2 regions of the Xanthobacter sediminis genome follow, and region 2 is predicted to be linked to the other one. Evidence: predicted binding sites of a transcription regulator. Region 2 holds the regulator's gene; the other holds the start of a gene.

Region 1 (5,727 bases), on a different contig from region 2:
GAGGATCATGAATTCCTCGATGAGCCGGTGCGCGTCGAGCCGCTCGGGCACCACCACCTTGTCCACCGTGCCGTCCGCCTTCAGCAGGATCTTGCGCTCGGGCAGGTCGAGGTCGAGGGGCTGGCGGTTGTCGCGCGCCGCCTTCACGCAGGCGTAGGCGGCATAGAGCGGCTTCAGCACGCCCTCCAGCAGCGGGTCGGCCACCTCGTCCGCGCGGCCCTCGATGGCGGCCTGTGCCTGGGCATAGGCGAGCTTGCCGGCCGAGCGCATCATGATGCGGTGGAAAGTGTGGCCCTTCTTGCGCCCGTCCTTGCCGATGACCATGCGCACGGCGAGCGCCGGCCGGTCCTCCTTCGGGCGCAGGGAGCACAGGTCGTTGGAGATGCGCTCCGGCAGCATGGGCACCACCCGGTCCGGGAAATAGACTGAGTTGCCGCGGACGAGCGCTTCGCGGTCCAGAGCCGAGGCGGGCCGCACATAGGTGGAGACATCCGCGATGGCCACCGTGACGATGAAGCCGCCGGAATTGTCCGGGTCGTCGTCGGCGACGGCGTGGACCGCGTCGTCGTGGTCCTTGGCGTCCGGTGGGTCGATGGTGACGAGGTGCAGCTTGCGCCAGTCCTCGCGGCCGTGGGCGGTCACCTTCCCGGCGGCCTCCGCCTCCTTGGTCACAGCCTCGGGGAACTGGTGGGGAATGCCATGGGCGTGCAGGGCGATGAGGCTCACCGCCTTCTCGCTCTTCAGCGAGCCCAGGCGCTCCTTCACCCGCGCGGTGGGCAGGCCGAACACGCGCTGGCGCATCAGCTCCACCGCCACCAGGTCGCCGTCCTCCGCCTCATGCTCGGCGCCGGGAGGAATCTGCAGCTCGCGGCCGTGGGCCTTCTTGTCGATGGGCACGATGCGGCCGCCGCCGTTGGGCAGGGCGTGGAAGATGCCCAGCGTCTGCTTGCGGGCCTTCTCGAGCACCTTGATGACGCGCCCCACATAGGCCTCGCCGGAGCCCTCGACGATGCGCAGCAGCACCCGGTCCGAGAGGCCGGGCGCCGGGCCCTGGCTGCGGGCAGTGCGCCGCTGGGCCTGAAGGATGATGCGCGGCGCCTCGCCGTGCTCCTCGCTGTCCCACTCCACCGGCACGGCTACCAGCTCGCCGTCGGCGTCGCGGCTCACCACATCGGCCAGCACCACGCCGGGCAGGGCGCCGGGCACGTGCAGCTTGCGGCCGCGCCGGTCCACGGTGCCTTCTTCCGAAAGGTCGCGCAGCAGCTCCTTCAGCTCCACCTTCTGCGCGGCCGAAAGGCCGAACGCGCGCGCGATCTCGCGCTTGCCGACGGTGCCGCTCTGGCTGGCGATGAAGGCCAGCACCTCCTTCTTGGAGGGCATCTCGCCGGTGGCCCTGGGGGCAATGACGAGGGCTTCCGCCACGTGGTCGGCCGCGGCGCGTTTGCGTCCGGCGCGGGTCTTGGCTGGGCGGGCGCTGACGGGACGCGGGGAGGAGGAGGGGCGGGTGGGGCGTTTGGGCAAGGCTCGGCTTCCGTGCGGATGGCCGACGCTATCCGGAACGGCAGCGCGGGGCTAGCGGGATTGCAGGAGCGGAGTTTGACCGCGATGCGTGACAGCGGCGCGGCGAAGGCTTCGGAAGTCCGCGTCGGCTTTTTGCGCCGCGCCCGCCGGCTTAGCAAATGAAAACGGCCGGGCATATCGCCCGGCCGTTTCCGTTTTCATTGGCTGCGCCTGGCAAACCGGTGCCCCGGCCTGCGCTTCGCGTGCTGCGCGGCGGTGCTGAAGGCCCACTTAACCTCAGAAGTCCATGCCACCGCCCGAGCAAACCGGCGTACTGGGTTGCATTTTTTCGCGAAGATTCGCCGGGCGGCGCCGGAGGTCGTGATTAGCCTCAGAAGTCCATGCCGCCGCCCGAGCAAACCGGTTTTCCGGTTTGCGCTTTCGCGAAGGGCACCGGGCGGCGCCGGAGGTCGTGATTAACCTCAGAAGTCCATGCCGCCGCCCGGCATGGCCGGAGCCGCGGGGGCGTTCTTCTTCGGCAACTCGGCGATGAGCGCCTCGGTGGTGATGAGCAGGCCGGCGACCGAGCCCGCATCCTGGAGCGCAGTGCGCACCACCTTGGTGGGGTCGATGATGCCTTCCTTCACCATGTCGACATACTGGCCGCTCTGGGCGTTGTAGCCGAAGGTGTAGGCGGCGTTCTCGAGGATCTTGCCGACCACCACGGAGCCGTCATCGCCGGCATTGGTGGCGATCTGCCGGGCCGGGGCCTGCACCGCCTTTCGGACGATCTCGATGCCGGTCTTCTGGTCGGCATTGTCGACCTTCAGGCCTTCGAGCACCTTCACGGAGCGCAGCAGGGCCACGCCGCCGCCGGGCAGCACGCCTTCTTCCACCGCGGCACGGGTGGCGTGGAGCGCGTCGTCCACGCGGTCCTTCTTCTCCTTCACCTCAACCTCGGTGGCGCCGCCGACGCGCACGACGGCCACGCCGCCGGCGAGCTTCGCGAGGCGCTCCTGGGCCTTCTCACGGTCATAGTCGGAGGTGGTGGTCTCGATCTGGGCGCGGATCTGGGAGATGCGGGCCTCGATGTCGGCCTTCTCGCCGGCGCCGTCGACGATGGTGGTGTTCTCCTTCTCGATCACGACCTTCTTGGCGCGGCCGAGCATGGAGAGGTTCACGCTGTCGAGCTTGATGCCGAGATCGTCGGAGATCACGGTGCCGCCGGTCAGGATGGCGATATCCTGCAGCATGGCCTTGCGACGATCACCGAAGCCGGGGGCCTTCACCGCCGCGACCTTCAGGCCGCCACGCAGCTTGTTCACCACCAGGGTGGCCAGGGCCTCGCCCTCGACGTCCTCGGCGATGATGAGCAGCGGCTTGCCGGACTGCACCACCGCCTCGAGCACGGGCAGCAGCTCCTGCAGGCCGGTCAGCTTCTTCTCGTTGATGAGGATGTAGGGATCCTCGAACTCAACGCGCATCTTCTCGGCATTGGTGACGAAATAGGGCGAGAGATAGCCACGGTCGAACTGCATGCCCTCGACCACGTCGAGCTCGGTCTCGAAGGACTTGGCTTCCTCGACGGTGATGACGCCCTCGTTGCCGACCTTCTTCATGGCTTCCGCCAGGAACTTGCCGACCTCGATGTCGCCATTGGCGGAGATGGTGCCGACCTGGGCGATCTCCTCGTTGGAGGTCACGGCCTTGGAGTTGGCGGCGAGATCCTTGATGATGGCCTCGACGGCGACATCGATGCCGCGCTTCAGGTCCATCGGGTTCATGCCGGCGGCAACCGCCTTGGCGCCTTCCTTCACGATGGCCTGGGCCAGCACGGTGGCGGTGGTGGTGCCGTCGCCGGCGAGGTCGTTGGTCTTGGAGGCGACCTCACGCACGAGCTGGGCGCCGAGGTTCTCGAAGCGATCCTCGAGCTCGATCTCCTTGGCGACGGTCACGCCGTCCTTGGTGATGCGCGGGGCGCCGAACGACTTCTCGATCACCACGTTGCGGCCCTTGGGGCCGAGGGTCACCTTCACCGCATTGGCGAGGATGTCCACGCCACGCAGCACCTTGTCGCGCGCGTCGACGGAGAATTTCACGTCCTTGGCAGCCATGTGCCTTGCTCCTTCAGCTTGGGACGAATGTTCCGGAAATCTTCAAAGGGGCAGGGCCCGCTGGGCGGGCCGCCGCTGGGCGATGGGGAAGATCAGGCCGCCTTCTGGGCGCCCGCCGCGCCTTCGATGACGCCGAGGATGTCGCTCTCCTTCATGATGAGGAGATCCTGGCCGTCGATCTTGACCTCGGTGCCGGACCACTTGCCGAACAGCACCACGTCGCCGGCCTTGACGTCGAGGGCGACCAGCTCGCCCTTCTCGTTGCGGGCGCCGGGGCCCACCGCGATCACTTCACCCTGCTGGGGCTTTTCCTTGGCGGTGTCGGGAATGATGATCCCGCCAGCGGACTTCTGCTCGGCGTCGATGCGCTTGACCACGACGCGGTCGTGCAGAGGACGGAAACCCATAGGGGAACCTCCAGTTGGTTGCTTCTTTTTGAGCCACCGGACGCTCATGAGCCCGGCTCACGGCCCATCTAGGGGCGGCCAAAAGCTCCCGCAAGGGGGATGTGGAACTTTTTTGGCACTCGACTTACCGGAGTGCTAGCCGGCGCCAAAATGCTGCACCGCGAAGACATTAGCCACGAGCATTGGGCGCGGGTGGGCGTCGCGGGGGTCCGGCGTTCGGGGGCGCAGTGTTGTCAGCAGTCTTTTGTCATCGCTGCTAGTACATTGTTTTTGCAGACGGAAATGCTTTTTTGACCTTGGCGGCCCCAGGCTGTTGAGCCGACAATCGATCCCGTCGCCGCCGGAGGAGAAAGGGCTCGGCGGCACGGTGTCCGGTAGGGGTAGCGTTCACCCGACATTGCATCAGGAGGTCTTGCCGATGACGTCCAGAAGTGCATCCGATTCAGACCGTGCATCCGGTTTGTCGCAGAGTGGTGTTTCCAATGACTTCAAGCTGCAGATGGCGGGCTATGGCCTTGCCACTGCTGAAATTCTTTATCGCATGCCCGATCATCCCTCCGTGCTCCAGAGTTACCTTTGGCAGGAGTATGATCTGTGCCCGAAATTTCCCGAGCTGCACCGTTTCCTGGAGTTCTGGCACCGGGAGCTCGAGGGGCGACTGCATTCGGTGCGCGTGGCCCATTGCGGGCTCATCAAGCCGGCGGAGATGCGGACCGTGGACGGCATGTTCGTGCTGCACTGACCCGCGTGGGTCAGCAGGCGGCGAAGCCGGCGGGCGCCGGGAGGGCGGCGCCCGCCGGACAGAATTGTGGGAGGCCGATAGCGACCGGTTTCCCGCGGCGCTCCGGTGTTTTAATGATCGGAGATGGTGGCGAGAGGCGTGCGCGCCCCGCGGGGGTTGGGCGCGCACGCTGATCTCGTCCACCTCGGAGTGCCCGTCGGGGACACTCCCGCGTCGCAACGCCGCGTCGGGCTGGTATCCAGGCCCGGCTTGAGGGCTGCGCCCTGACACCGCCGCTTTCTCGGTGCTAGAACAGGCGCCCCCTGCGGAAACTCGCCGCCGGGCAGATGCCGTGGAAGAGGCCGCATTGGACCGCCGCACCCCCAGAACGTCCGAACTGCTCGCCGCCGTCCTCTCCGCCCAGGAGGGGGAGAAGGTGGCCATTGGCGATCTCGTCAACGCGCTGCGGAACCGTGCGTTCGGAATCCTCTTCCTCATCTTCGGCATTCCCAATTGCATCCCCATGCCGCCAGGCATCCCGGTGATCTGCGGCATCATCCTCGGCCTCATCGGCCTGCAGATGGCCATGGGCCGGCAGGAGCTGTGGCTGCCGGAGAAGATCGCCAACCGCACCTTCTCCCGCTCCATGCTGGAGGCTATCGTCAACCGGTCTCGCCCCTGGATCGAGAAGTTCGAGAGCATCTCCCGGCCGCGCTACGAGCAGTTCGCCGGCCCCGCCGCCCGCCGCGTGGTGGGCGCCACGGTGGTGCTGCTGGGCTTCATCCTGCTGCTGCCCATCCCCTTCCTGGGTAACCTGCCGCCCGGCTTCGCCGTGTGCGTGTTCGGCCTCGGCCTCGTGGAGCGGGACGGGGTCGTCATCCTCGCGGGGTTCGGGGCGACGCTCCTCGGCATCGTCATCACCGGGCTGATGAGCTGGGCCATCTGGCAGGGGGCAATCGCCATCTTCTGAAGGCGCTGCCGGCAA
Region 2 (5,727 bases):
GCGCCGGGCCGGGCGTGGTTGGAAATCTCGTAGGCGGGCAGGCCGGCGGCGGCGGTCACCTCCTGCGTCACGTCCCACAGGGCGCGGGAGAGGTCGTCGTCGGGCAATATGAGCTTGCCGGCGCCGTAGAGCCGCTCGAAGGGCGTGCCGGGCTCGATGGTGAGCTGGTAGAGCGAGAGGTGCTCGCACCCCTCGGCCAGCGCCCGCTCCAGCTCCCGCGCCCAGGCTTCCGGAGTCTGGCGCGGGCGGGCGTAGATGAGGTCGAACGACACCCGCTCGAACGCCGCGCGGGCGATGCCCACCGCCTTCAGCGCCTCCTCCACCGTGTGCATGCGGCCGAGGTTCCTCAGGTCGTCGTCCTCAAGCGCCTGCACGCCGAGGGAGACCCGGTTGACCCCCGCCGCCCCGTAGCCGTGGAAGCGCGCGGACTCCACCGAGGTGGGGTTGGCCTCCAGCGTGATCTCGGCGCCGGCGGCGAGCGGCCATGCCGCATCAATGGCCTCGAGGATGCCGCCCACCGTCTCCGGCGTCATCAGCGAGGGCGTGCCGCCGCCGAAGAACACGGTCTCCGCCCGCCGGGGGCCGGTGAGGGCGCGCATGTGGGCGATCTCCCGCCGGTAGGCGGAAAGAAAGCGCTCCTGGTCCGGCGCCTCGCGCCGCACATGGGAGTTGAAGTCGCAATAGGGGCACTTGGCGAGGCAGAACGGCCAATGCACGTAGACGCCGAAGCCGCCCTCGGCGGACGTGTCCGCCCCCTCCCCCGCCAGCGGAGGAAGGTGCGTCGCGCGCGGTGAATGGGGGGCGCCCAAGTCCGCAGTCTCCACCGTCACGCCTTGAGACACGCCTGGGAGAGCTGCAGGAAGGCACGGGCGCGGTGCGACAGGCCGAAGCCCCTGGGCGGCATGGAGTGCTTCTCCTCCGCCGTCATCTCCGCGAAAGTGCGGGTGTGGCCCTCGGGCACGAACATGGGATCGTAGCCGAAGCCCTTGGCGCCGCGCGGCGGCCACACCAGCGAGCCTTCCACCACGCCCCGGAACTCCTCCAGGTGCCCGTCCGGCCAGGCGATGCACAGGGCCGAGACGAAGCGCGCCCGGCGCTGTTCGGGCGCGGTGGCGCCGGCCTTCTCCAGCTCGGCCTGGACCTTCTCCATGGCCATCTCGAAGTCGCGGTCCGGCCCCGCCCAGCGGGCGGTGTGGATGCCCGGCGCGCCACCGAGCGCATCCACCACGAGGCCGGAATCGTCCGCGAAGGCGGGGAGCTGCGCCGCGCCCGCCGCCGCCTCGGCCTTCAGCCGGGCATTGCCCTCGAAGGTGTCGGCGGTTTCCTCGGGCTCGGGCAGGCCGAGCTCGCCGGCGGAGACCGCATCCACCCCGAACGGCTCCAGCAGCATGCGCATCTCGATGAGCTTGCCGGGATTGTGGGTGGCGACCACGAGCCGCCCGGTGAGGATGCGGTGGGCCATCAGGCGATCGCCTTCTTCTGCAGTTCCACCAGTTGCTCCACCCCGCTGCGGGCGAGGCCGAGCAGGGAGAGAAGCTCGTCCTGCGAGAACGGGGTCTTCTCGGCCGTGCCCTGGATCTCGACGATGCCGCCGGAGCCGGTCATCACGAAGTTGGCGTCGGTCTCGGCCACCGAATCCTCGGCATAGTCGAGGTCGAGCACCGGCGTGCCCTCGTAGATGCCGCAGGAGACGGCCGCCACGTGCTCCTTCAGGGGCATCTCGCGGATCATGGAGCGCGCGCGCATCCAGGAGAGGCAGTCGTGGAGCGCGATCCAGGCGCCGGTGATGGAGGCGGTGCGGGTGCCGCCGTCGGCCTGGAGCACGTCGCAGTCGATGGTGATCTGCTTCTCGCCCATGGCGACGAGATCCGTCACCGAGCGCAGGGAGCGGCCGATCAGGCGCTGAATCTCCTGGGTGCGGCCGGAGGGGCGCCCGGTGGTGGATTCGCGCCGGGTGCGGTCATGGGTGGCACGCGGCAGCATGGAATATTCGGCGGTGACCCAGCCCCGGCCCTGGCCCTTCAGCCACGGCGGCAGGCGCTCTTCCAGGGTGGCGGAAACCAGCACGTGGGTGTCGCCGAACTTCACGAGGCAGGAGCCTTCCGCGTGGCGCATCACGCCCCGTTCGAATGAAACGGCGCGCATCTCGTTGCTGGCGCGCTTGCTGGGGCGCATGGCGTATTCCTTCATGTCTCTCGCTTCGGGCGCTCCTTTTGGAGCGGCGGGGGCGAAACCGCAAGGGCGGGACGGCTGCAACACGCTTGAAGCGGAGGGCGGGAGGCGACACATATAGGGCAGCCGCCCCCGCGGCCGCCGCGTGCGGGATGGCCCCAGACAAGGCGTGCGCATCCGTGGCGATCGATCCTCTCTTCTCCCTGTCCTCCGGCGCCCTCGCGCAGATCGACGCCCGCGCGCGCGAGATCTTCCGCCAGATCGTGGAGAGCTATCTCGCCACCGGCGAGCCCGTGGGCTCGCGCAACATCTCCCGCCTCATCCCCATGACGCTTTCGCCCGCCTCGGTGCGCAACGTGATGGCGGACCTGGAGGCGGCGGGCCTCATCTATGCGCCCCACACCAGCGCCGGGCGCCTGCCCACGGAACGGGGCCTGCGCTTCTTCGTGGACGCCCTGATGGAGGTGGGCGACGTCAACGAGCGCGACCGCACCAGCATCGAGACCCAGGTGATGGCCGCCGCCCGCAACACCACCGTGGAAGGGGTGCTGCAGGAGGCGTCCACCCTGCTCTCCGGCCTCGCGCGGGGGGCGGGCGTGGTCACCGCCACCAAGACCGACCCGCGCCTGAAGCATGTGGAGTTCGTGCCCCTCGACCCCGGCCGGGCGCTGGTGATCCTCGTCTCCGAGGACGGGCAGGTGGAGAACCGGGCGGTGGGGCTGCCGCCGGGCCTGCCGGTGTCCGCCCTCACGGAAGCCACCAACTTCCTCAATGCCCACATCCGCGGCCGCACCCTGGCGGAGGCGCGGGCGGAAATGGAGAGCCTGCTCGCCGAGCTGCGGCGCGACCTCGACGCCATCACCGCGCGGGTGGTGGAGGAAGGGCTCGCCTCCTGGTCCGGCGACGACCCGGCTGAGCGCAAGCTGATCGTGCGCGGGCAGGCAAAGCTGCTGGAGGACCTCCACGCGTTGGAGGACCTGGAGCGCATCCGCCTGCTGTTCGACGACCTCGAGTCGAAGCGCGAGGTGGTGGACCTCCTGGGCCGCGCCGAGGAAGCGCAGGCGCTGCGCATCTTCATCGGCTCGGAGAACCGGTTGTTCTCCCTGTCCGGCTCCTCCACCATCGTGGCCCCCTACCGCGACGGCCAGGGGCGGGTTTTGGGCGTGCTCGGCGTCATCGGGCCCACACGGCTCAATTATGGGCGCATCGTGCCCATGGTGGACTTCACCGCCCGCCTCGTGAGCCGGGTGCTCGGCGCGCCGGGAGCGGGCGACGCGGCCTGATGGCGCGTCCCCATCTGATCGCGCAGGCTTGATTTTTGCCCTCCGCGCTCCGATATGCCGTGGGATCAACGGCAGGTCCGCACGGACCTTCTCCAGCCAAAAAGGAAAGACCGGATGAGCGAGCAGACGCGCGCGCCGGAGACCGGCGACGGCATCGAGGACACGGGGCTCAATCAGGCGGGCGCTCCCGAGGCGGGCGCTCCGGCAGAGCCCTCGCTACAGGCAGAGAAAGAGCGCCTGGAGGCGGAGATCGCCGCGCTGAAGGACAAGTATCTGCGCGCCTTCGCCGAGGCCGAGAACGTGCGCCGCCGCGCCGACAAGGAAATCGCCGACGTCAAGGTCTACGGCATCGCCTCCTTCGCCCGCGACATGCTGACGGTCGCCGACGACCTCAGCCGCGCCCTCTCCGCCGTGGACGATGAGACCAAGGACCAGGCCGAGGGCGCCGTGAAGGCGCTGCTCGAAGGCATCGAGATCACCGAGCGCGGCCTTGCCCAGGCGCTGGAAAAGCACAAGATCCGCCGCATCGAGCCGCGCGGCGAGAAGTTCGACCCCAACCTGCACCAAGCCATGTTCGAGGTGCCGGACCCGTCCGTGCCCAACGGCACGGTGGTGCAGGTGGTGCAGGCCGGCTACGTCATCGGTGAGCGCGTGCTGCGCCCGGCCATGGTGGGCGTCGCCCGCGGCGGCCCCAAGGCCGAGGCCCCCGCGCCCGAGGCCAAGCCGGAAGGCCAGGCCTGACGGCAAGGCAGCGACGGGCGGGCTTGCGGTCCGCCCGGAGCCAGTCTCTGGCGGGGAGCGAGGGGGATCATCCAGGCGCGAAAGTTCCGCCCCCCGTGGAAGTCCCCATTCCCCAACATCCTTAAGAGCACCGCAAGTGGCGTGTTGTGGCTTGGGCCTGCGGCGCCGCGCGGTCGCTAGCGGGCGCCAGCCCCCCTTCCGCCCGCTCCAGCTCGCGGACATCGCTCTATATCTTTGGGTTGACGCGCCTTCCCCACGCGAGCCGACATCCACTTCGCGCGAACGCGCTCCATCTGCCGACGCACGATCCTCTGCGCGCAAGCCGGCCGGACGCGCCGCCCGAATGCGCTTCAGGTGCGCTCCCGGAGCAGGGCGGGATGGCGCGCCACTCCGTCGCCGGAAGCGAGGCCGTCCCCGCCCGCACGACCGTTCACGATGGTGACGAGGGCGTCCGCAATCATGCGGCCGGTAAAGGGCTTGGCCACGCGCGGACGGTCTGCCAGGGCGCGCGGCACGGGCTCCCGTCCGGTGAAGGCGGAGCAGAACACGAAAGGCACGCCCCGGTCCGCCAGCATAGCCGCCGCGGGAAAGACGCTCTCGCTGCCGAGGCTCACATCCAGAAGGGCTGCATCAAGGCTTTCGCTGCCGGCTGCCGCCATGGCCGCCGAGAGGCTCGCCACGGGCCCCACCACATCGCACCCGAGGGTACGCAGCTCACCTTCCAGGCCCAGGGCGACCAGGAACTCGTCTTCCACGACGAGCACCCGCAATCCCGCGAGGTCCATGGTGTCACGCCTTTCGCCCGTGGGCCACGGCGCGTGAACGCCGCGGCGCCTTTCCCGGCCCTCCCCTCCGGCCGCCCCGGCACGAGGACGGGGCTGGACCGGCAGGCTTCGGCCGTTTTCCGCTCAACGGGCGGCGGGGGCGAAAGTTCCCTGGGTCTTTAGGCGTAAGGCTCCGACACGAAAGGCTTCGCCATCACGCAGCGGGCCGCGCGATGGCGAAAGCGGAACGATCAGTCCTTGGCGCGTTCCACGTAGGAGCCGTCAGCGGTCATCACGACCACGCGGGTGCCGGAGGAAACGTGCGGGGGGACCATGGTGCGCACGCCGTTGGAAAGCACGGCCGGCTTGTAGGAGGAAGAGGCGGTCTGGCCCTTCACGGTGGGCTCGGTGTCCACGATCTCCAGGGTGACGCGCGCCGGCAGCTCGATGGCGATGGGGTTGCCATTGTGGGTGGAAAGCATGCACTCCATGCCTTCCTGCAGATACACGGCAAGGTCGCCCATCACTTCCTTGGAGACCGTCACCTGATCGAAGGTCTCGGGATTCATGAAGGTATAGCCTTCCGAATCCTCGTAAAGGAAGGTGTGCGGGCGGTCTTCCACGAAGGCGCGCTCCACCTGCTCGGTGGTACGGTAACGCTCGGAGATCTTCACGCCATCGGAGATGCGGCGCATGTCGAGCTGCGTGACCGGCGTGCCCTTGCCGGGATGGATGTTCTCGGCGGTGAGCACCACATAGAGCTTGTC

Evidence for each region. Region 2 encodes HrcA, which represses chaperone genes, less so after heat shock. Its sites were predicted from a motif close to GTTAGCACTCNCNNNNNGNGAGTGCTAAC; they were not measured.
Region 1: the regulator HrcA is predicted to act here: its motif matches at 4,133-4,161, upstream of groES (co-chaperone GroES).

The regions. Positions count from the first base shown of each region.
Region 1 covers NZ_JBAFWH010000006.1:138,143-143,869, reverse strand. Annotated here, with positions in the region: gene rnr (ribonuclease R) at 1-1,380, opposite strand, end outside; gene groL (chaperonin GroEL) at 1,983-3,614, opposite strand; gene groES (co-chaperone GroES) at 3,707-4,021, opposite strand; gene V5F61_RS10140 (usg protein) at 4,440-4,763, shown strand; gene V5F61_RS10135 (exopolysaccharide biosynthesis protein) at 5,110-5,712, shown strand.
Region 2 covers NZ_JBAFWH010000011.1:55,036-60,762, reverse strand. Annotated here, with positions in the region: gene hemW (radical SAM family heme chaperone HemW) at 1-767, opposite strand, end outside; gene rdgB (RdgB/HAM1 family non-canonical purine NTP pyrophosphatase) at 827-1,462, opposite strand; gene rph (ribonuclease PH) at 1,462-2,175, opposite strand; gene hrcA (heat-inducible transcriptional repressor HrcA) at 2,325-3,455, shown strand; gene grpE (nucleotide exchange factor GrpE) at 3,570-4,196, shown strand; gene V5F61_RS15205 (response regulator) at 4,547-4,981, opposite strand; gene efp (elongation factor P) at 5,212-5,727, opposite strand, start outside.